3 regions of the Weizmannia sp. FSL K6-3076 genome follow, and region 2 is predicted to be linked to each of the others. Evidence: a T-box and tRNA genes for the amino acid it is inferred to sense, from the RefSeq annotation. Region 2 holds a T-box; the other regions hold tRNA genes.

Region 1 (6,833 bases), 240 kb from region 2:
ATTTGCCTCCTAAAGCGCGCAGCATCGGGGTAAATTTGACGCTTGTTTCTTTATATTCTTCTTCAGGTTCCGATTCCTTGACGACACCGCATCCGGCATAAAGGGATGCACGATCCTCCTTTAACAGCCCGGAGCGGATGCCGACGCAAAATTCGCCGCTTCCCCTGTAATCCACCCAGCCGATCGGCGCGCCGTATAAACCGCGGTCCATTTTTTCAAGAAGCCGGATTGCTTCCATGGCCGGCTGCCGCGGAATACCGCCAAGTGCTGGCGTCGGATGGAGCGCTTTGACCAATTGAAAAAGGGTGGTGTCCTTGTCCTTCACTGTCCCGGTAACCGGGGTGTAAAGATGCTGGATATCGCGCATCCGCATCAACACAGGCTCATCCGGCACATTCAGCCCGTTGCAAAAAGGTTCAAGCACCTGCCGAATCATGGATACGACAAAACCATGCTCGCTTAAATTTTTCTGATCCGAAAGCAGCGCTTTTCCAAGTTCCAAATCCTCCGCCTCATTGCGGCCGCGTTTGATCGAACCGGCAAGACACGTCGATAAAATATGCCGGCCCGTTTTTTTCACCAGCCTTTCCGGCGAAGCCCCGATAAAACTTTCACTGCCTTCTTCCAGCACAAATAAATAGCTGTCATGCTGCTGGGCGGAAAGCGCTGCAAGCACCGCATCCGGGCTCGCCACACCGTCAAAAGCAAGTTCCAGTTTTCTTGCCAGGACAACTTTGTCCATTCTCCCTTCCCGGATAAACTCCACGGCTGTTGCGACACTTTTTTTCCATTCGTCCGAACCGATTTCCTTTACAGCTTTTAAAAGCGGAAGTGCAGGGAGGAAAGCTGTACTGCCGTTTAAAAGGGTTCGCGCGGTTTCCTCCGCTTCCTGCACGCTCTCTGTTCCGCCGCATCCGTTTACCGTAAGAAAGACGGCATCTTTTTTAAACGTAAAAAGAATTTGCGGCACGCGGAAAATGCCTTGGCCAAATGTTTTCCATTCCTGCTTTGCAACCGTCCCGTCAAACGCAAAACCGCCGAAAAGCACAGGCCCTGTTCCCGTTTCACCGGTTCCCGAATAAACTTCGCCCGCCCCCTTCAAATTTCGCCATTCGTCTTCCATTTGGGCAAAACCGTCAGAGGCTGTGACCGTACATGACCATACGCAGCCAAAACCGACAAATACGGTTTCGCGATCGGCATCCTGCCAGAAAAACCGGCTGCCGTAAAAATGCGCGGCACCCGCTGTAAAAAGGCGGAGCGGATCCGGTGCAGTGCGGCATTTTATGACTTTGCTTACCAGTTTTAATGCCGGCGCCGTTTTTTCTTTCATTAATATATCCTCATTAGCCAAAAGATCTCCTCCAAACCTCTCTTACTTTTTGCCGGGCCATCTATCACAGTTTTCATATGAAAACTTAACATTTTTATGAACATACCTCATCTATTATATAAAATTTGCCGGTTAAATTCAGCAAAACGGCTTAAAATAAGATTGCCAACCAAATACATTGACACATGGGCCTGATTTCCCTAAACTTTAAATGTACTAATTTCGCCATATTTATATAAGAATAGCATAAAAGGAGAGTAAGAAGATGAATGCGCAATCTTCTCCAGCAATCGGCCCTGACAAAGGCTGGCGGATCTGGTGGCAATTAACACGGCCCCATACTTTAACGGCCGGTTTTGTGCCTGTCATTCTCGGGACAGTACTGGCTTTGGGCATTGCCCGCATCAATCTGCTGCTGTTTGCTGCAATGCTGGTTGCAACCCTGTTAATTCAGGCAGCAACCAATATGTTTAATGAATATTACGATTACAAACGCGGCCTTGATACCGAGCATTCCGTCGGGATCGGCGGGGCAATTGTCAGAAACGGCATCAAACCGAAAACGGTGCTCCACCTCGCCTTTGCTTTTTTCGGTGCAGCCATGCTGATCGGCGTTTACATTTGCTCGCAAAGTTCCTGGTGGATTGCTGTAATCGGCACTGTCTGCATGCTTGTTGCTTATCTTTACACTGCAGGGCCTTTTCCAATTTCATCAACGCCGCTTGGCGAACTGATTTCCGGCTTTTTTATGGGTGTAATTATTATATTAATATCGTTTTTTATCCAGACAAAAACGATCACATGGCCGATTGTATTTATTTCGATTCCGATTATGATTTTAATCGGTGCCATTATGCTGTCGAATAATATCCGCGATCTGGACGGCGATAAAGCAAATGGCAGAAAAACGATCGCCATTCTGCTCGGCCGGAAAGGAGCCATCCTGCTTCTGGCCGCAATGTTTGCCCTTTCCTATCTCTGGATGGCCGGGCTCGTTTTGTTCGGTGTTGTAACCCCGTGGGTATTGCTCGTTTTCGTCAGCACACCGAAACCGGTCCGGGCCATTAAAGGCTTTATTGGAAAAAGTGAACCGTTGCAAATGCTGCCTGCTATGAAAGCAACCGCACAGACAAACACCATTTTCGGGGTGCTTTTATCCATCAGCTTTTTGATCGATCATTTTATTTAAAAACAAACGGCGGAGTGTAACACTCCGCCGTTTGTTTTTGCGTTTTTTCTATCATACTTTAACGGACCCGTAGCCTGGGTGAAGTCCTGAAGAGGTTTGCAGAAGTGAAAAAACGCGCAAAAAAAGCTGCTCCGGAAGTTTCCGGAACAGCTTCGTGACCAGTATGACCCGTACGGGATTCGAACCCGTGTTACCGCCGTGAAAGGGCGGTGTCTTAACCGCTTGACCAACGGGCCAAAAATGGCGGAGAAGGAGGGATTTGAACCCTCGCGCCGCTAATCGCGACCTACACCCTTAGCAGGGGCGCCTCTTCAGCCACTTGAGTACTTCTCCATATGGCTCCGCAGGTAGGATTCGAACCTACGACCGATCGGTTAACAGCCGATTGCTCTACCACTGAGCTACTGCGGAATATATGGGCCTAAATGGACTTGAACCATCGACCTCACGCTTATCAGGCGTGCGCTCTAACCAGCTGAGCTATAGGCCCAAAGTGGAGCGGGTGATGGGAATCGAACCCACGACAACAGCTTGGAAGGCTGTGGTTTTACCACTAAACTACACCCGCAGCAAAGGGCGGATGATGGGAATCGAACCCATGAATGCCGGAGCCACAATCCGGTGCGTTAACCACTTCGCCACAACCGCCATATATTTTTCATTGAAACCAATGGTGGCTCGGGACGGAATCGAACCGCCGACACAAGGATTTTCAGTCCTTTGCTCTACCGACTGAGCTACCGAGCCAAAACAAGCGGTCCCGACGGGAATCGAACCCGCGATCTCCTGCGTGACAGGCAGGCGTGATAACCGCTACACCACGGGACCAATTGCGGGGGCAGGATTTGAACCTGTGACCTTCGGGTTATGAGCCCGACGAGCTACCAGACTGCTCCACCCCGCGATGATAAAATAATGAAATGGCGGAGGAAGAGGGATTCGAACCCCCGCGCGGTGTAACCCGCCTGTCGGTTTTCAAGACCGATCCCTTCAGCCAGACTTGGGTATTCCTCCGTATGAAAAAATAAAAAATGGTGGACCTTGTAGGACTCGAACCTACGACCGGACGGTTATGAGCCGTCTGCTCTAACCAGCTGAGCTAAAGGTCCGATATATACAAAATATAGCGGCGGAGGGGATCGAACCCCCGACCTCACGGGTATGAACCGTACGCTCTAGCCAGCTGAGCTACGCCGCCGTTATTTGACTCTGTTTGGTGGATTGGTGGAGCCTAGCGGGATCGAACCGCTGACCTCCTGCGTGCAAAGCAGGCGCTCTCCCAGCTGAGCTAAGGCCCCGTTATGATCTTCATGGTCGGGAAGACAGGATTTGAACCTGCGACCCCATGGTCCCTAACCATGTGCTCTGCCAAGCTGAGCTACTTCCCGAAACAGGAATAAGCGCGCCCAAGAGGAGTCGAACCCCTAACCTTTTGATCCGTAGTCAAACGCTCTATCCAATTGAGCTATGGGCGCATTTGTCATGGTACTGATGCCGAGGACCGGAGTCGAACCGGTACGGTAGTCACCTACCGCAGGATTTTAAGTCCTGTGCGTCTGCCAATTCCGCCACCCCGGCGGGATAAAATGGAGCGGAAGACGGGATTCGAACCCGCGACCCCCACCTTGGCAAGGTGATGTTCTACCACTGAACTACTTCCGCGTATCATGTAAACAGTGCGGGTGAAGGGAGTCGAACCCCCACGCCTTACGGCGCCAGATCCTAAGTCTGGTGCGTCTGCCAATTCCGCCACACCCGCGATAAATGGTGAGCCATGCAGGATTCGAACCTGCGACCCTCTGATTAAAAGTCAGATGCTCTACCAACTGAGCTAATGGCTCATATCCGATAATGACATTACTTGTCACAAAGAGAATTATACTATATTGGGTTAAATATGTACATATCTATTTTTAGGATTCCCGGGAAGTATGATGCCGGTCACAAGCCAGTATTCCCAACCTTCCGATGGAAGCCGATTGCACCTGAATCGGAACGGCATAAAAATGGAGGATGACGGGATCGAACCGCCGACCCTCTGCTTGTAAGGCAGACGCTCTCCCAGCTGAGCTAATCCTCCGTATTATGGCCCGGCAACGTCCTACTCTCGCAGGGGGAGACCCCCAACTACCATCGGCGCTGGAAAGCTTAACTTCCGAGTTCGGGATGTGTTCGGGTGTGACCTTTCCGCCATCATCACCGGACCTGTATAATTTTGGGATGTGTTCCCTGAAAACCGGATGGGAGAAAAAACTGTAAACTGAGAACGCGTTTTTAACTTTGAAAATTGTCCAGCTCCGGTGCCTAGCCCCTCGAGGTCGAATAACCTGCCCGTCACGGAGCCAAAAGACGGCTCCATGCCGGTCAGAACATTCGCTTGTCGGGGCTAAACAAGGCACCTCCGCTTTTCTATTGTCCAGTTCCGGGCGCTATCGGCTAGTGAACTTCCCGTCCCCCTTTCCTACGATAAGTCAACATCGACTCGCCTTTAGGGCTCGTCGTGTTTCCTTTATCTCAGTCGAAAGCTCCGAAATCCGTACGCCGATGACCAAGGCGCTTCCGCTTTTCTATTGGTTAAGTCCTCGATCGATTAGTATCCGTCAGCTCCACGCGTCGCCGCGCTTCCACCCCGGACCTATCAACCTGATCATCTTTCAGGGATCTTACCAGTATAAACTGTGGGAAATCTCATCTTGAGGGGGGCTTCATGCTTAGATGCTTTCAGCACTTATCCCTTCCGCACATAGCTACCCAGCGATGCCTTTGGCAAGACAACTGGTACACCAGCGGTGCGTCCATCCCGGTCCTCTCGTACTAAGGACAGCTCCTCTCAAATTTCCTGCGCCCGCGACGGATAGGGACCGAACTGTCTCACGACGTTCTGAACCCAGCTCGCGTACCGCTTTAATGGGCGAACAGCCCAACCCTTGGGACCGACTACAGCCCCAGGATGCGATGAGCCGACATCGAGGTGCCAAACCTCCCCGTCGATGTGGACTCTTGGGGGAGATCAGCCTGTTATCCCCAGGGTAGCTTTTATCCGTTGAGCGATGGCCCTTCCATGCGGAACCACCGGATCACTAAGCCCGACTTTCGTCCCTGCTCGACTTGTAAGTCTCGCAGTCAAGCTCCCTTATGCCTTTACACTCTGCGAATGATTTCCAACCATTCTGAGGGAACCTTTGGGCGCCTCCGTTACCTTTTAGGAGGCGACCGCCCCAGTCAAACTGCCTGCCTGACACTGTCTCCCACCCCGGTAAGGGGTGCGGGTTAGAATTTCAATACAGCCAGGGTAGTATCCCACCGATGCCTCCGCCGAAGCTGGCGCTCCGGTTTCCAAGGCTCCTACCTATCCTGTACAAGCTGTACCAAAATTCAATATCAGGCTGCAGTAAAGCTCCATGGGGTCTTTCCGTCCTGTCGCGGGTAACCTGCATCTTCACAGGTACTATAATTTCACCGAGTCTCTCGTTGAGACAGTGCCCAGATCGTTACACCTTTCGTGCGGGTCAGAACTTACCTGACAAGGAATTTCGCTACCTTAGGACCGTTATAGTTACGGCCGCCGTTTACTGGGGCTTCAGTTCAGAGCTTCGCCTTACGGCTAACCCCTCTCCTTAACCTTCCAGCACCGGGCAGGTGTCAGCCCCTATACTTCGCCTTGCGGCTTCGCAGAGACCTGTGTTTTTGCTAAACAGTCGCCTGGGCCTATTCACTGCGGCTTCCCGGGGCATACACCCCAAAAAGCACCCCTTCTCCCGAAGTTACGGGGTCATTTTGCCGAGTTCCTTAACGAGAGTTCTCTCGCTCACCTTAGGATTCTCTCCTCGCCTACCTGTGTCGGTTTGCGGTACGGGCGCCTTTCACCTCACTAGAGGCTTTTCTTGGCAGTGTGGAATCAGGAACTTCGGTACTAAAATTTCCCTCGCCATCACAGCTCCGCCTTGGCGCGAAGGATTTGCCTCCGCACCGGCCTAACTGCTTGGACGCGATCAACCAGTGTCGCGCTTGCCCTATCCTCCTGCGTCCCCCCATCGTTCAAACGGTGAAGAGGCGGTACAGGAATATCAACCTGTTGTCCATCGCCTACGCCTTTCGGCCTCGGCTTAGGCCCCGACTAACCCTGAGCGGACGAGCCTTCCTCAGGAAACCTTAGGCATTCGGTGGAAGGGATTCTCACCCTTCTTTCGCTACTCATACCGGCATTCTCACTTCTAAGCGCTCCACCGGTCCTTCCGGTCCGGCTTCAACGCCCTTAGAACGCTCTCCTACCACGGACACCATACGGTGTCCATCCGCAGCTTCGGTGAT
Region 2 (6,833 bases):
CGGCAGTTAACACCTGAAACGTATGCGGAATTCAGGCGAAAAGCCGACCGCCTCGAACAAGGTTTTCATGAGGCAGCGGTGAAATACGATATCCCGCATACCATTAACCGGGCAGGATCGATGATTGGCATCTTTTTCACCAATGAAGAAGTCAATAATTTTGCATCAGCAAGCACTTCGGATTTGGATCTGTTTGCCCGCTACTACCGCGGCATGGCGGAAAACGGCATTTTCCTCCCGCCGTCCCAATTCGAAGGCATCTTCTTGTCCGCCGCGCATACGGACGAGGATATTGACCGTACCGTTGAAGCAGCAGAAAAAACATTTAAGGCAATCCGCGGGTAATCCTGCGGCTATGAACCGGCAAGTCCAAAAATGGATGAGCCGGTTTTTTTTGCGTTCTGTCCGCTGCGGGCGAGAGAGAAGTAGCAGTAGGGAAAATTTCACGCTCTGTGGGTGGCCCGATGGTTTTTGAACGGATCACTCCGAAAACGGATGGCCGAATCAGTTCGCCTAGCTCGACCAAATCTAAGTTTTTGAACGGGTAACCTGAAAACAGATGAGCCGGTTTTTATCGATTTCTCTCCCCGTCCAATATTGTTGCGAAAAAGCCATTCAAGTGATTTACGGATGCTGCGGTTTATTTGCGATCATAAAAACCCCGATTGCTTCATACAGTGTAAATGACATATTCATTGGGATTTGGAGGAATTGAAGGGAGGAACCCGCTTTGCCGCAAAATCAATCGTCCATACGATTTTCATTAGAAGAATTGATTTGGTTTAAAAAAGGACAGGAAGTTGAAGAACTTTTATCAATATCATTGGATCCCCATATCACCATACAGGAATTGGAGCAGTATGTCGTGATCAAAGGCAATCTCTATTTGGCCGGGGAGTATATCGGTTGCGGGGAAGAAGAAGGGGAAGATGTGCTGTTCAGGAAGTATGTGCAGGCGGTCCAGTACCGGGAAGAAGACGGCATATTTGAATTTTACCAATCTTTCCCGGTAGACGTTACCATTCCGAAGACAAGAATTGCGGATATTGAGGAACTGGACGTCAATATAGAAGGATTTGACTATCAATTTCACGGAACCGATTGTTTAAAAATCAATGCGGATATTGCGATTGAGGGAATATTGCAAGACGGGGATGAGGAAGAGGACGAAGCCGAAACAGCACCATACCCGGATTTGAACGGCCGGGAAACCTATTTGGATGAGCCGGACGCAGCATATCAGGCGCCTTTTAGCCATTCCGAGTGGAGTTTATCGGAACAAGAAGAAGAGAGCACCGAACCGCCCCGCCATTTTATGGAAGAAGCGGAAAGCTTTGAAGAAGTGCCTTTGCGTGCAGATGAGGAAAAAGAAGAAGAGGATGAATCTCACGCTGACCCGGAATTGTATACACCTTTTACGATCGAATCGCGCGTGGTGCCGGAAGAATCGGTTGCTCAGCCGGAACCGTACACAAACGAACTGAATGTGCTAGCACCGGTCGAACTGCCGGAAGAAGAAGAGGAGAGTCTCTTGCCGGAAGCAGGCGGAAAAGTGCCGGAAAGTGCTTCATGGCAGGCGGAAACAGCCGCGCCGGTACGGGATGAATGGCATGCGGAACCGGAGTTTTCCGGAAAAAATGAGTCTGCATCGTTGGCAGAAAGCGAACTGGTACAGAATGAGTGGCATCCTGGGCCGGAGTTTCCAGGAAAAAATGAGTCTGCATCGTTGGCGGAGAGCGGAGTGGTGCAGAACGAATGGCATGCTGAAGCGGATCTTTCAGGCAAAAATGAGTCTGCATCATTGGCGGAGAGCGAACCGGTGCGGGATGAAGGGCACGCTGAACCGGGGTTTGCCGGCAAAAACGAATCCGCATCATTGGCGGAGAGCGGAGTGGTGCAGAACGAATGGCATGCAGAACCGGAGTTTTCAGGCAAAAACGAGTCTGCATCCATAGCGGAAAGCGTACCGGTGCGGAACGAATGGCAGGCCGACCCAGTGCGGGATGAAGGGCATCCTGAACAGGAATTGTCCGGAAAAACCGCATCCGCGTTCCGGACGGAGAGCAAAACGGCTCTGAACGAAGAATCTCTTGAGCCGGATGACGCCGGGAAGACGGAGCCCGTTTTCCGGATCGAGAGCAAGGCAATGGAAGATGAATCTTCTGCTTATCTCAAGCAAGAATCGCCTGAAAAAGATGAATCTTCTTCTGTGGCGAGCAGCGAAACGATTGTGGAAGAGTCGCCGGAAAGCGGGGAGAAAATAGAGGAAGTGCCGGAAGAAAAGGATTCGGCTGCCAAGAAGAAAAAGAAGCAAAAATACGAATCTATTTCGCTTGCCGACTTTTTTGCCCGGAGAGATGAAGAAAAGCCTGCCAAGTTAAAGGTTTGCATCGTCCAAAGCGGGGAGACGCTCGACCAGCTTGCTGAAAAATACAATATCAATGTCCAGCAGATTTTAAGGATGAACCATTTGGAAGTGAACCAGGATGTATATGAGGGGCAAGTGCTGTACGTTCCCGCAAACGCGCGCGCCGAAAAAAATCACTGAGCCGGAGCATTCACAGGCACGGGCGTCTAGGTGAAGGATGCATCTGAAATTCAGGGGCTAAGCGCCTGCGTAAGGAAGCGTGCAAAACGAGCTATTCTTAACCTAGATTGCGCCTATGTTCAAGCCGCGGCGAATGCGGCGCAGCGGGGGAATGAAAATGAGCAAGCGCCTATTTTTCAGGAGAAGCGCTCTAAGAAGGTGAAACGGGTGACTGACCTTTCGCAGCAGGACATCAATCGGATTGTAAAGCATTACGGCCTGAACGCTGAATATGTCGGGCGGTACGGAAAAGTGTATAAAATTTATACCGGCCAGGGCATCTTTGCTTTAAAAAAAATTGCACCGCAAAACGGGATGGGATTTATCCGGCATGTCCAGTCTCTGTACCAGCGGGGATACAACCGTATTGTCCCGGTCTATCCCGCGTTGGACGGCCGTTACGGGGTGCTGTATAACGGGGCATTATACTATTTAATGCCCTGGCTGCCAAACGAAGAAAAAGAAGCACGCGGCGAGAAACATCAAAAAATGTTCAGGGAACTCGCACGCCTGCACAGCTTGTCCGTCAAAGATACGGAGATCTCAATAGAAAAACGGCGGGAATACTATGAAGAAACCCTTTCCCGCTGGTACGGGCAGCAGGATTTTTTGGAAGAGTTCCTTGAACGGTGTGAAGAGCAGGTCTATATGTCCCCGTTTGCCCTGTTGTACTGCACCTTTTACAATGAAACGAACCAGGCGCTCAAATTTTCGATCCGGCAGCTGGAAAACTGGTATGAACAATCAAAAGAGATGGAGAAAGCGAGAACGGTGACCATCCACGGAAAAATTTCAACGGAGCATTTTTTGTACGATGAACGCGGGCTCGGGTACTTTACCAATTTCGAACTGGCGAAAAACGCTGCGCCTTTTTATGACTTGCTTCCCTTCTTGTCGCGGACGCTCGATTCCTATCCGAGCCGGTTTGACGACTGCGTGGATTGGGTGAAGACCTATTTCAGCTATTTTCCGCTGAAAGAAGATGAAAAAAGCTTATTTTTCAGCTATCTCGCTTATCCCGCACCGATCATCCAAACCGTGGAGGAATACTTTGCAAATGAAGGAAAACGCCATGAAGCGAGAGCAGTCGCGAAACTGCAGGAAAAGTACTGGCGAATGAAAAATACCGAGTATGTCGTCATGCAGTTGTCACAAGGGGCCGCCCCCGCGTCATGAAAAGCAGGAACGGCCACTAAAACCATTCATACTGAAACCCGAGATAAATGAGAATAAATATGGCAAGCAGCAAAACGTCAAACGTCGTCGGAAAAATAATCGTACGGATGGCCTGAAAGACGGAGAACGGAAGAATCAGCTGCTTGCACACTTTTTTTGCATTCCGCGCCCATGTACGGACGGCCTGTTTGTCAATTTTTTTCTTCATCATCATCCACCTATCCCTCAAAAATAATGTATGAAAAGCGGGCGGATCAGTGCATCCGCCGCATATTTTTTCTAAAAATGGGCAATGCTATTGACGATTTTCACAAAAACCGATACCATAAACTATAGTCAATTTCAAAAATCAAAGTACAATGAACGGGAAGAGTACAGATTTTGTTTCCATGCAGAGAGGGAAATCAGCTGCTGAAAGATTTCCTATGCGAAACAGGCTGGAAGGTCGCCCGGGAGTAGCTTTTGTGAAACCGAAAGTAGCAAAAGCCGGCGAAGTGCCGTTACTGACCCGAGAGTGCCGGGCATCCGTTTGCCCGTGAAAAAAGGTGGTACCGCGAACAGACTCCTTTCGTCCTTTTATGACGAAGGGAGTTTTTGTGTTTATCCGTAAAAGACGCAGAAAGGAATGATGCAAATGGAACAGCAGGACATCAGCATGCCGACCAAATATGATCCGCAGGCTGTTGAAAAAGGGCGCTATGAATGGTGGGTGAACGGCAAATTTTTCGAAGCAAAAGGCGATCCGGAAAAGAAACCGTACACGATTGTGATTCCGCCGCCGAACGTAACCGGGAAGCTCCACCTCGGCCATGCCTGGGATACGGCTTTACAGGATATTTTAACCCGGATGAAACGGATGCAAGGCTATGATGTGCTCTGGCTGCCGGGGATGGACCACGCCGGGATTGCAACACAGGCAAAGGTGGAAGCCAAACTGCGTGAAGAAGGCAAATCCCGCTATGATCTCGGCCGCGAAAAATTTATGGAAGAAGCATGGAAATGGAAAGCGGAATACGCTCAATTTATCCGCAAACAATGGGCAAAACTTGGCCTCGGGCTCGATTATTCGCGCGAACGTTTTACGCTCGATGAAGGGCTGTCAAAAGCTGTAAAAGAAGTATTTGTTTCGCTTTATAAAAAAGGCTTGATTTACCGTGGCGAGTATATCATCAACTGGGATCCGGAAACGAAAACGGCACTTTCCGATATTGAAGTCGTCTACAAAGAGGTGCAGGGCGCATTTTACCATCTGGCATACCCGTTAAGCGACGGTTCCGGCACGATCGAAATCGCGACAACGCGCCCGGAAACGATGCTCGGTGATACGGCGGTCGCTGTCCATCCGGATGATGAACGATACAAACAATTAATCGGGAAAACGATTGTATTGCCGATCGTCGGCCGCGAAATTCCGATTATCGCAGACGAGTATGTGGACATGACATTTGGTTCTGGTGCCGTAAAAATTACGCCGGCCCATGACCCGAACGACTTCGAAGTCGGGAACCGCCACAACCTCGAACGTATCCTTGTGATGAACGAGGATGGCACAATGAATGAAAATGCCGGAAAATATAAAGGCATGGACCGGTTTGCATGCCGCAAACAGATTGTGGAGGACTTGAAAGCACTTGGCGTTCTTGTCAAAGTGGAAGACCATCTTCATTCGGTCGGCCATTCCGAACGGAGCGGCGCGGTTGTCGAACCGTATTTGTCGACGCAATGGTTTGTGAAAATGCAGCCGCTCGCTGATGCCGCGGTAAAACTGCAGGCGTCGGAAGGAAAAGTCCATTTTGTGCCGGTACGCTTCGAAAAAACATACTTGCACTGGATGGAAAATATCCGCGACTGGTGCATTTCGCGCCAGCTCTGGTGGGGCCACCGGATTCCGGCCTGGTACCATAAAGAAACCGGCGAAGTGTATGTTGACACTGAGCCGCCCCGCGATATTGAAAACTGGGAACAGGATCCGGACGTGCTCGATACGTGGTTCAGCTCGGCGCTCTGGCCGTTTTCGACAATGGGCTGGCCGGATGAAGAAGCTAAAGACTACAAGCGTTATTATCCGACCGATACGCTTGTGACCGGCTATGACATCATTTTCTTCTGGGTATCGCGGATGATTTTCCAGGGGCTTGCGTTTACCGGCAAGCGCCCGTTCAAAGATGTTCTGATCCACGGCCTTGTCCGCGACGAGCAGGGGCGGAAAATGAGCAAATCGCTCGGCAACGGTGTCGACCCGATGGAAGTCATCGACAAATACGGCGCGGACTCGCTCCGCTATTTCCTTACCACCGGTAGCGCACCGGGCCAGGATTTGCGTTTCAGTTACGAAAAAGTTGAAGCGGTCTGGAATTTCGCCAATAAAATTTGGAACGCCTCCCGTTTTGCACTCATGAACATGAACGGGCTGAAATACGAAGAAATGGATCTGTCCGGTGAAAAATCAGTCGCTGACAAATGGATTTTAACGCGTTTGAACGAAACGATCGAAACCGTTACAAAACTGGCGGACAAATACGAATTTGGCGAAGCTGGGCGCGCACTTTACAATTTTATCTGGGACGATTTCTGCGACTGGTACATCGAAATGGCAAAACTGCCGCTCTACAGCGAAGATGAAGCAGCGAAGAAAACGACACGCTCGGTCCTTGCGTATGTGCTCGACAATACGATGCGGCTTTTGCACCCGTTCATGCCGTTTATTACCGAGGAAATTTGGCAAAACCTTCCGCATCAGGGGGAATCGATCACAACAGCCGCTTGGCCGGAGGTGGACGAAAGCCTTACAGATGCAGCGGCTAGCGAAGAAATGAAACTGCTTGTCGACATCATCCGTTCCGTCCGCAATATCCGCGCGGAAGTGAATACGCCGTTAAGCAAAAAAATCAAACTGCATTTGAAAGCGAAAGACGAAACGGTCTTAGCGGCTTTAAAACGAAACGAAGCGTACATTACCCGTTTCTGCAACCCGGATGAATTGAAAATGGGGCTTGACCTCGAGGCACCGGACAAAGCCATGACTGCAGTCGTTTCCGGCGTCGAACTGTTCCTGCCGCTTGAAGGACTC
Region 3 (6,833 bases), 500 kb from region 2:
GTTGTAGGACACTCATATGGGAGTTACAAAAGAACAGGTTAAGTGAAGCGGCCTGGAAAGGCCTGCCGGAGAAGGTAAAAGCCCTGTAACTGACACTTCGTTCTCTCCCGAGTGGATCCTGAGTACGGCGGGACACGAGGAATCCCGCCGGAATCCGGGAGGACCATCTCCCAAGGCTAAATACTCCCTAGTGACCGATAGTGAACCAGTACCGTGAGGGAAAGGTGAAAAGCACCCCGGGAGGGGAGTGAAAGAGATCCTGAAACCGTGTGCCTACAAGTAGTCAGAGCCCGTTAACGGGTGATGGCGTGCCTTTTGTAGAATGAACCGGCGAGTTACGGTCTCATGCAAGGTTAAGCTGAAGAAGCGGAGCCGCAGCGAAAGCGAGTCTGAACAGGGCGAAAGAGTATGAGGCCGCAGACCCGAAACCAGGTGATCTACCCATGTCCAGGGTGAAGGCAAGGTAACACTTGCTGGAGGCCCGAACCCACGCACGTTGAAAAGTGCGGGGATGAGGTGTGGGTAGCGGAGAAATTCCAATCGAACTTGGAGATAGCTGGTTCTCTCCGAAATAGCTTTAGGGCTAGCCTCAAGCGAAGAGTTTTGGAGGTAGAGCACTGTTTGGACGAGGGGCCCTCATCGGGTTACCGAATTCAGACAAACTCCGAATGCCAAAAACTTATGCTTGGGAGTCAGACTGTGAGTGATAAGATCCATGGTCGAAAGGGAAACAGCCCAGACCGCCAGCTAAGGTCCCAAAGTATACGTTAAGTGGAAAAGGATGTGGCGTTGCTTAGACAACCAGGATGTTGGCTTAGAAGCAGCCATCATTCAAAGAGTGCGTAATAGCTCACTGGTCGAGTGACGCTGCGCCGAAAATGTACCGGGGCTAAACGTATCACCGAAGCTGCGGATGGACACCGTATGGTGTCCGTGGTAGGAGAGCGTTCTAAGGGCGTTGAAGCCGGACCGGAAGGACCGGTGGAGCGCTTAGAAGTGAGAATGCCGGTATGAGTAGCGAAAGAAGGGTGAGAATCCCTTCCACCGAATGCCTAAGGTTTCCTGAGGAAGGCTCGTCCGCTCAGGGTTAGTCGGGGCCTAAGCCGAGGCCGAAAGGCGTAGGCGATGGACAACAGGTTGATATTCCTGTACCGCCTCTTCACCGTTTGAACGATGGGGGGACGCAGGAGGATAGGGCAAGCGCGACACTGGTTGATCGCGTCCAAGCAGTTAGGCCGGTGCGGAGGCAAATCCTTCGCGCCAAGGCGGAGCTGTGATGGCGAGGGAAATTTTAGTACCGAAGTTCCTGATTCCACACTGCCAAGAAAAGCCTCTAGTGAGGTGAAAGGCGCCCGTACCGCAAACCGACACAGGTAGGCGAGGAGAGAATCCTAAGGTGAGCGAGAGAACTCTCGTTAAGGAACTCGGCAAAATGACCCCGTAACTTCGGGAGAAGGGGTGCTTTTTGGGGTGTATGCCCCGGGAAGCCGCAGTGAATAGGCCCAGGCGACTGTTTAGCAAAAACACAGGTCTCTGCGAAGCCGCAAGGCGAAGTATAGGGGCTGACACCTGCCCGGTGCTGGAAGGTTAAGGAGAGGGGTTAGCCGTAAGGCGAAGCTCTGAACTGAAGCCCCAGTAAACGGCGGCCGTAACTATAACGGTCCTAAGGTAGCGAAATTCCTTGTCAGGTAAGTTCTGACCCGCACGAAAGGTGTAACGATCTGGGCACTGTCTCAACGAGAGACTCGGTGAAATTATAGTACCTGTGAAGATGCAGGTTACCCGCGACAGGACGGAAAGACCCCATGGAGCTTTACTGCAGCCTGATATTGAATTTTGGTACAGCTTGTACAGGATAGGTAGGAGCCTTGGAAACCGGAGCGCCAGCTTCGGCGGAGGCATCGGTGGGATACTACCCTGGCTGTATTGAAATTCTAACCCGCACCCCTTACCGGGGTGGGAGACAGTGTCAGGCAGGCAGTTTGACTGGGGCGGTCGCCTCCTAAAAGGTAACGGAGGCGCCCAAAGGTTCCCTCAGAATGGTTGGAAATCATTCGCAGAGTGTAAAGGCATAAGGGAGCTTGACTGCGAGACTTACAAGTCGGGCAGGGACGAAAGTCGGGCTTAGTGATCCGGTGGTTCCGCATGGAAGGGCCATCGCTCAACGGATAAAAGCTACCCTGGGGATAACAGGCTGATCTCCCCCAAGAGTCCACATCGACGGGGAGGTTTGGCACCTCGATGTCGGCTCATCGCATCCTGGGGCTGTAGTCGGTCCCAAGGGTTGGGCTGTTCGCCCATTAAAGCGGTACGCGAGCTGGGTTCAGAACGTCGTGAGACAGTTCGGTCCCTATCCGTCGCGGGCGCAGGAAATTTGAGAGGAGCTGTCCTTAGTACGAGAGGACCGGGATGGACGCACCGCTGGTGTACCAGTTGTCTTGCCAAAGGCATCGCTGGGTAGCTATGTGCGGAAGGGATAAGTGCTGAAAGCATCTAAGCATGAAGCCCCCCTCAAGATGAGATTTCCCACAGTTTATACTGGTAAGATCCCTGAAAGATGATCAGGTTGATAGGTCCGGGGTGGAAGCGCGGCGACGCGTGGAGCTGACGGATACTAATCGATCGAGGACTTAACCAAATAGAAAAGTGAAGGGCGCTCGCTCATCGGCGTACGGATTTCGGAGCTTTCGACTGAGATAAAGGAAACACGGCGAGGTATCGAGCCGATGTTGACTTATCGTAGGGAGAAAGCGTAGAAATACGCTAGCCGATAGGCGCTGGAGCTAGACAATTCTCAAAGTTAGTAGCAGAAATGCATTCTCCGTTTACAGTTTTTTCTCCCATCCGGTTTTCAGGGAATCACATAATTCCTGTTGATAAGAAACGAAAACTTTGTTATAATGATTTTTGTCATTGAGGTCCGGTGGCGATGGCGGAAAGGTCACACCCGTTCCCATCCCGAACACGGAAGTTAAGCTTTCCAGCGCCGATGGTAGTTGGGGGTTTCCCCCTGCGAGAGTAGGACGTTGCCGGGCTTGTATTCCGCAGTAGCTCAGTGGTAGAGCAATCGGCTGTTAACCGATCGGTCGTAGGTTCGAATCCTACCTGCGGAGCCATTATGGAGAGCTGTCCGAGAGGCCGAAGGAGCACGATTGGAAATCGTGTAGGCGGCTAAAAGCTGTCTCAAGGGTTCGAATCCCTTGCTCTCCGTCATGATCCATATGGCCCGTTGGTCAAGCGGTTAAGACACCGCCCTTTCACGGCGGTAACACGGGTTCGAATCCCGTACGGGTCACCATTTACATATTTGGAGGATTAGCTCAGCTGGGAGAGCGTCTGCCTTACAAGCAGAGGGTCGGCGGTTCGATCCCGTCATCCTCCACCATTTTATCATCGCGGGGTGGAGCAGTCTGGTAGCTCGTCGGGCTCATAACCCGAAGGTCGCAGGTTCAAATCCTGCCCCCGCAATTTACATATAAAGGTCCCGTAGTGTAGCGGTTATCACGCCTGCCTGTCACGCAGGAGATCGCGGGTTCGATTCCCGTCGGGACCGCCATCTACATTTTACATAATTGTGGCTCGGTAGCTCAGTCGGTAGAGCAAAGGACTGAAAATCCTTGTGTCGGCGGTTCGATTCCGTCCCGAGCCACCATTTGGCCGGTCTAGCTCAATTGGTAGAGCAACTGACTTGTAATCAGTAGGTTGGGGGTTCAAGTCCTCTGGCCGGCACCACGCAATATGGAGGGGTAGCGAAGTGGCTAAACGCGGCGGACTGTAAATCCGCTCCCTCAGGGTTCGGCGGTTCGAATCCGTCCCCCTCCATTTTTTAAAGGGGCATAGTTTAAAGGTAGAACAGAGGTCTCCAAAACCTCCAGTGTGGGTTCGATTCCTACTGCCCCTGCCATTATGATGGCGGTTGTGGCGAAGTGGTTAACGCACCGGATTGTGGCTCCGGCATTCGTGGGTTCGATTCCCACCATCCGCCCCATATTTATTGGGCCATAGCCAAGCGGTAAGGCAACGGACTTTGACTCCGTCATGCGCTGGTTCGAATCCAGCTGGCCCAGTATGCGGAAGTAGTTCAGTGGTAGAACATCACCTTGCCAAGGTGGGGGTCGCGGGTTCGAATCCCGTCTTCCGCTCCATTGATGGCGGCATAGCCAAGAGGTAAGGCAGAGGTCTGCAAAACCTTTATCACCGGTTCGATTCCGGTTGCCGCCTCCATCATATTGTGCCGGTGTGGCGGAATTGGCAGACGCGCACGACTCAAAATCGTGTTCCTTCGGGAGTGTCGGTTCGACCCCGACCACCGGTATAACAGCATCACATTGAAAGCTGATGCCAAACGGAACGCTTCTCAAGATAAAGAGAAGCGTTTTTTTATTGCAATTATATTATTGAAGCCGAGCCCAATTTAAGTGGCTGCTTGAAAACGTACACTTGTGGGTATCTACAGCAATTTAACTTGTACAAAAAGGGAATTGATCTTATAAGAAATGTTTGAAAATACTATCTTAAATTTTCTATTTATAATGAGAACAAGAGCTGGGCAGCCTACTATTTACTAGGGTTGTCTTTTCTTTTTTTCACCGTAACCGTCCCATCTTTTTCAAGATAAGCCTGGTCAATTTCATCAAGTGAAAATACACCTTGCTTTCTCAATAACTCCGTCAGTTGGTTCATATCAATTTTATTTTTTTTCAGTACGACTTTGTTAATTTTTCCCTTATCGATCATCAGCGTTTTATCCCCGATAAGGAATTTTTCCAGTTTATCATAGCGGTAAATGAGGATGTCAAAAATGATTTTAATGATGACCCAAACAGAAAGCATCGCAAGAATGTAGTACCATTTTACACTTGGGTCATAAAGGCCGTTGCCGACGATTTCAGACAGCATAATGCTCCAGATGAAGTCGATTGGCGTAAGGTTTGAAATGCTTTTGGCGCCAGTACATTTTAGACAAAAAATGAGCGCAAGAAAGCCCATGATCAATTTTAATAAGTCCATGCCAATTTGCATCGCTAAACCCCTCCTTCAATGACGTTCAGTTTTCTCTCGAATGCTCACTTTTACGGGGCTTTCCAACGCTTAATCCAACTGTTTATACTGCTTCAGCAAGCATTCTATTTTTCACTTCGCCAACTTCATGCAGTTTGGATACCAATGCTCTTTCTGCTGCTTCTATAGGAAAAAGAAAACCTGTATCGGAAGAAAATCCACGCCCCGATCGTTCATAAGGATTTTTTAATTGCATTTTCCCTTAAAATCAGTGTCGTAAACGAACGTTCTCATCATTGGGATACACCGGACAGGTTAGGCAAATCATTTTGTTTTGGGAATCTGTTATTTTACAATAGATCTATCTTCACGAGTAGAAGGAAAGGAAGCGGACAATGGGTAGTCAAAAAAAGTTGAATGACGTTGCATTTTCGGTTTTAGATTTGATCCCCGTTTTATCTGGAAAGACACCGGCAGATTCGTTTAAAAATAGCCTAAGCCTCGCACAGCATGTTGAAAATTGGGGCTACAAACGATACTGGCTCGCGGAGCACCATAATATGGTGGGAGTAGCCAGCTCTGCAACGGCTGTTTTAGTCGGGTATATAGCGGCAGGGACGAAAACCATCCGTGTCGGGTCTGGCGGTGTGATGCTTCCAAATCATGCACCGCTTGTCGTGGCTGAGCAGTTTGGAACACTGGGTTCCATCTATCCAGGCAGAATTGATCTCGGCCTTGGCCGTGCGCCGGGTACAGACCAATTGACAGCTGCGGCGCTCAGAAGGAATTTAAGGGGCGGGGAAATGGATTTTCCGGATAATGTCCAAGAACTGATGAACTATTTTCTCTCGGATAAAGAACGCAGGACGTATGCACGGGCCGTCGTGGCAGAAGGGGTGGATGTTCCGGTTTGGCTTCTTGGGTCAAGTACATACAGTGCCACACTTGCTGCCAGGCTCGGCCTGCCGTTTTCGTTTGCAAGCCATTTTGCACCAGCGCAATTGTTTGATGCTTTATACCTTTATCGGGAGAACTTCAAACCGTCCAAGTATTTGCAAAAGCCATATGTGATTGCGTGTGTGAATGGCGTAGCAGCTGACACAGATGCAGAAGCAGAAAGGATCGCAACAAGCCTGTACCAGTTTTTCCTCGGCGTTATCCGTGGAAAATCGCAGACGCTGCAGCCGCCTGTCGATAGCATGAACGGGATTTGGACTCCGTTTGAAAAAGAAGCGGCATTGCGTCAGCTTGAATATGCTTTTATCGGTTCAAAACAGACAATCAAAGAGAAAATGGAAGAATTTTTGGATGATACACAGGTCGATGAGTTGATGTTTGTATCGCATATTTACAACCATGAAGAGCGGCTGCGGTCTTATGAGATCCTAAGTGAACTGAAGGAAGATCATGCGTGAATAGGGGAGCTGTTTTGCTTCCCTTTTTCGCAAAATGGTTATTGACATTTTTTACGATCTGGATATAATTATAAAAGTGACATAACAAACAGCTTTGTTTGCGATTCATAGGATCATGCCGGTGTGGCGGAATTGGCAGACGCGCACGACTCAAAATCGTGTTCCTTCGGGAGTGTCGGTTCGACCCCGACCACCGGTATCAAAAGATCACATTTCAGTTTTTCGGTAAAACGTTCCTTATAATCTAGTAAGGAGCGTTTTTTCATTTTCCGGCAGAAGTCACTCTCTTCAATCGGTGAAGGGCAGAAGGAAAGGGATGAATTTCGGTTTGCATTTACTAAAGGCTGCTTATTTGTTTTTTTCATTATTCAGTCGTAAAATAAAATAAAGAATTTAATAATAGCGAATCTAAACACA

What was found. A T-box is a leader RNA that pairs with one kind of tRNA and senses whether it is charged. The one in region 2 lies ahead of NSS95_RS09785 (valine--tRNA ligase), so its partner is inferred to be a tRNA-Val.
Region 1: it encodes a tRNA-Val, which carries the amino acid that the T-box ahead of NSS95_RS09785 (valine--tRNA ligase) is inferred to sense. The anticodon was not compared.
Region 3: it encodes a tRNA-Val, which carries the amino acid that the T-box ahead of NSS95_RS09785 (valine--tRNA ligase) is inferred to sense. The anticodon was not compared.

Annotation. Positions count from the first base shown of each region.
Region 1 covers NZ_JBBOWU010000001.1:2,288,330-2,295,162, forward strand. Annotated here, with positions in the region: gene NSS95_RS10880 (isochorismate synthase) at 1-1,333, opposite strand, end outside; gene NSS95_RS10885 (1,4-dihydroxy-2-naphthoate polyprenyltransferase) at 1,599-2,522, shown strand; tRNA gene NSS95_RS10890 (tRNA-Glu) at 2,687-2,758, opposite strand; tRNA gene NSS95_RS10895 (tRNA-Ser) at 2,764-2,855, opposite strand; tRNA gene NSS95_RS10900 (tRNA-Asn) at 2,859-2,933, opposite strand; tRNA gene NSS95_RS10905 (tRNA-Ile) at 2,939-3,012, opposite strand; tRNA gene NSS95_RS10910 (tRNA-Gly) at 3,017-3,090, opposite strand; tRNA gene NSS95_RS10915 (tRNA-His) at 3,098-3,170, opposite strand; tRNA gene NSS95_RS10920 (tRNA-Phe) at 3,194-3,269, opposite strand; tRNA gene NSS95_RS10925 (tRNA-Asp) at 3,278-3,350, opposite strand; tRNA gene NSS95_RS10930 (tRNA-Met) at 3,353-3,426, opposite strand; tRNA gene NSS95_RS10935 (tRNA-Ser) at 3,444-3,536, opposite strand; tRNA gene NSS95_RS10940 (tRNA-Ile) at 3,555-3,631, opposite strand; tRNA gene NSS95_RS10945 (tRNA-Met) at 3,647-3,720, opposite strand; tRNA gene NSS95_RS10950 (tRNA-Ala) at 3,745-3,820, opposite strand; tRNA gene NSS95_RS10955 (tRNA-Pro) at 3,834-3,910, opposite strand; tRNA gene NSS95_RS10960 (tRNA-Arg) at 3,924-3,997, opposite strand; tRNA gene NSS95_RS10965 (tRNA-Leu) at 4,015-4,100, opposite strand; tRNA gene NSS95_RS10970 (tRNA-Gly) at 4,110-4,184, opposite strand; tRNA gene NSS95_RS10975 (tRNA-Leu) at 4,200-4,281, opposite strand; tRNA gene NSS95_RS10980 (tRNA-Lys) at 4,288-4,363, opposite strand; tRNA gene NSS95_RS10985 (tRNA-Val) at 4,530-4,602, opposite strand; rRNA gene rrf (5S ribosomal RNA) at 4,611-4,726, opposite strand; rRNA gene NSS95_RS10995 (23S ribosomal RNA) at 5,093-6,833, opposite strand, start outside.
Region 2 covers NZ_JBBOWU010000001.1:2,051,299-2,058,131, reverse strand. Annotated here, with positions in the region: gene hemL (glutamate-1-semialdehyde 2,1-aminomutase) at 1-345, shown strand, start outside; gene NSS95_RS09800 (LysM peptidoglycan-binding domain-containing protein) at 731-2,548, shown strand; gene ysxE (spore coat protein YsxE) at 2,747-3,763, shown strand; gene NSS95_RS09790 (hypothetical protein) at 3,780-3,971, opposite strand; T-box leader at 4,114-4,342, shown strand; gene NSS95_RS09785 (valine--tRNA ligase) at 4,398-6,833, shown strand, end outside.
Region 3 covers NZ_JBBOWU010000001.1:2,547,580-2,554,412, reverse strand. Annotated here, with positions in the region: rRNA gene NSS95_RS12305 (23S ribosomal RNA) at 1-2,638, shown strand, start outside; rRNA gene rrf (5S ribosomal RNA) at 2,920-3,035, shown strand; tRNA gene NSS95_RS12295 (tRNA-Asn) at 3,042-3,116, shown strand; tRNA gene NSS95_RS12290 (tRNA-Ser) at 3,121-3,210, shown strand; tRNA gene NSS95_RS12285 (tRNA-Glu) at 3,224-3,298, shown strand; tRNA gene NSS95_RS12280 (tRNA-Val) at 3,310-3,385, shown strand; tRNA gene NSS95_RS12275 (tRNA-Met) at 3,395-3,468, shown strand; tRNA gene NSS95_RS12270 (tRNA-Asp) at 3,481-3,556, shown strand; tRNA gene NSS95_RS12265 (tRNA-Phe) at 3,577-3,652, shown strand; tRNA gene NSS95_RS12260 (tRNA-Thr) at 3,657-3,732, shown strand; tRNA gene NSS95_RS12255 (tRNA-Tyr) at 3,741-3,822, shown strand; tRNA gene NSS95_RS12250 (tRNA-Trp) at 3,831-3,904, shown strand; tRNA gene NSS95_RS12245 (tRNA-His) at 3,913-3,988, shown strand; tRNA gene NSS95_RS12240 (tRNA-Gln) at 3,996-4,067, shown strand; tRNA gene NSS95_RS12235 (tRNA-Gly) at 4,071-4,145, shown strand; tRNA gene NSS95_RS12230 (tRNA-Cys) at 4,151-4,224, shown strand; tRNA gene NSS95_RS12225 (tRNA-Leu) at 4,234-4,315, shown strand; gene NSS95_RS12220 (DUF421 domain-containing protein) at 4,558-5,022, opposite strand; gene NSS95_RS12215 (hypothetical protein) at 5,105-5,257, opposite strand; gene NSS95_RS12210 (LLM class flavin-dependent oxidoreductase) at 5,397-6,416, shown strand; tRNA gene NSS95_RS12205 (tRNA-Leu) at 6,534-6,615, shown strand.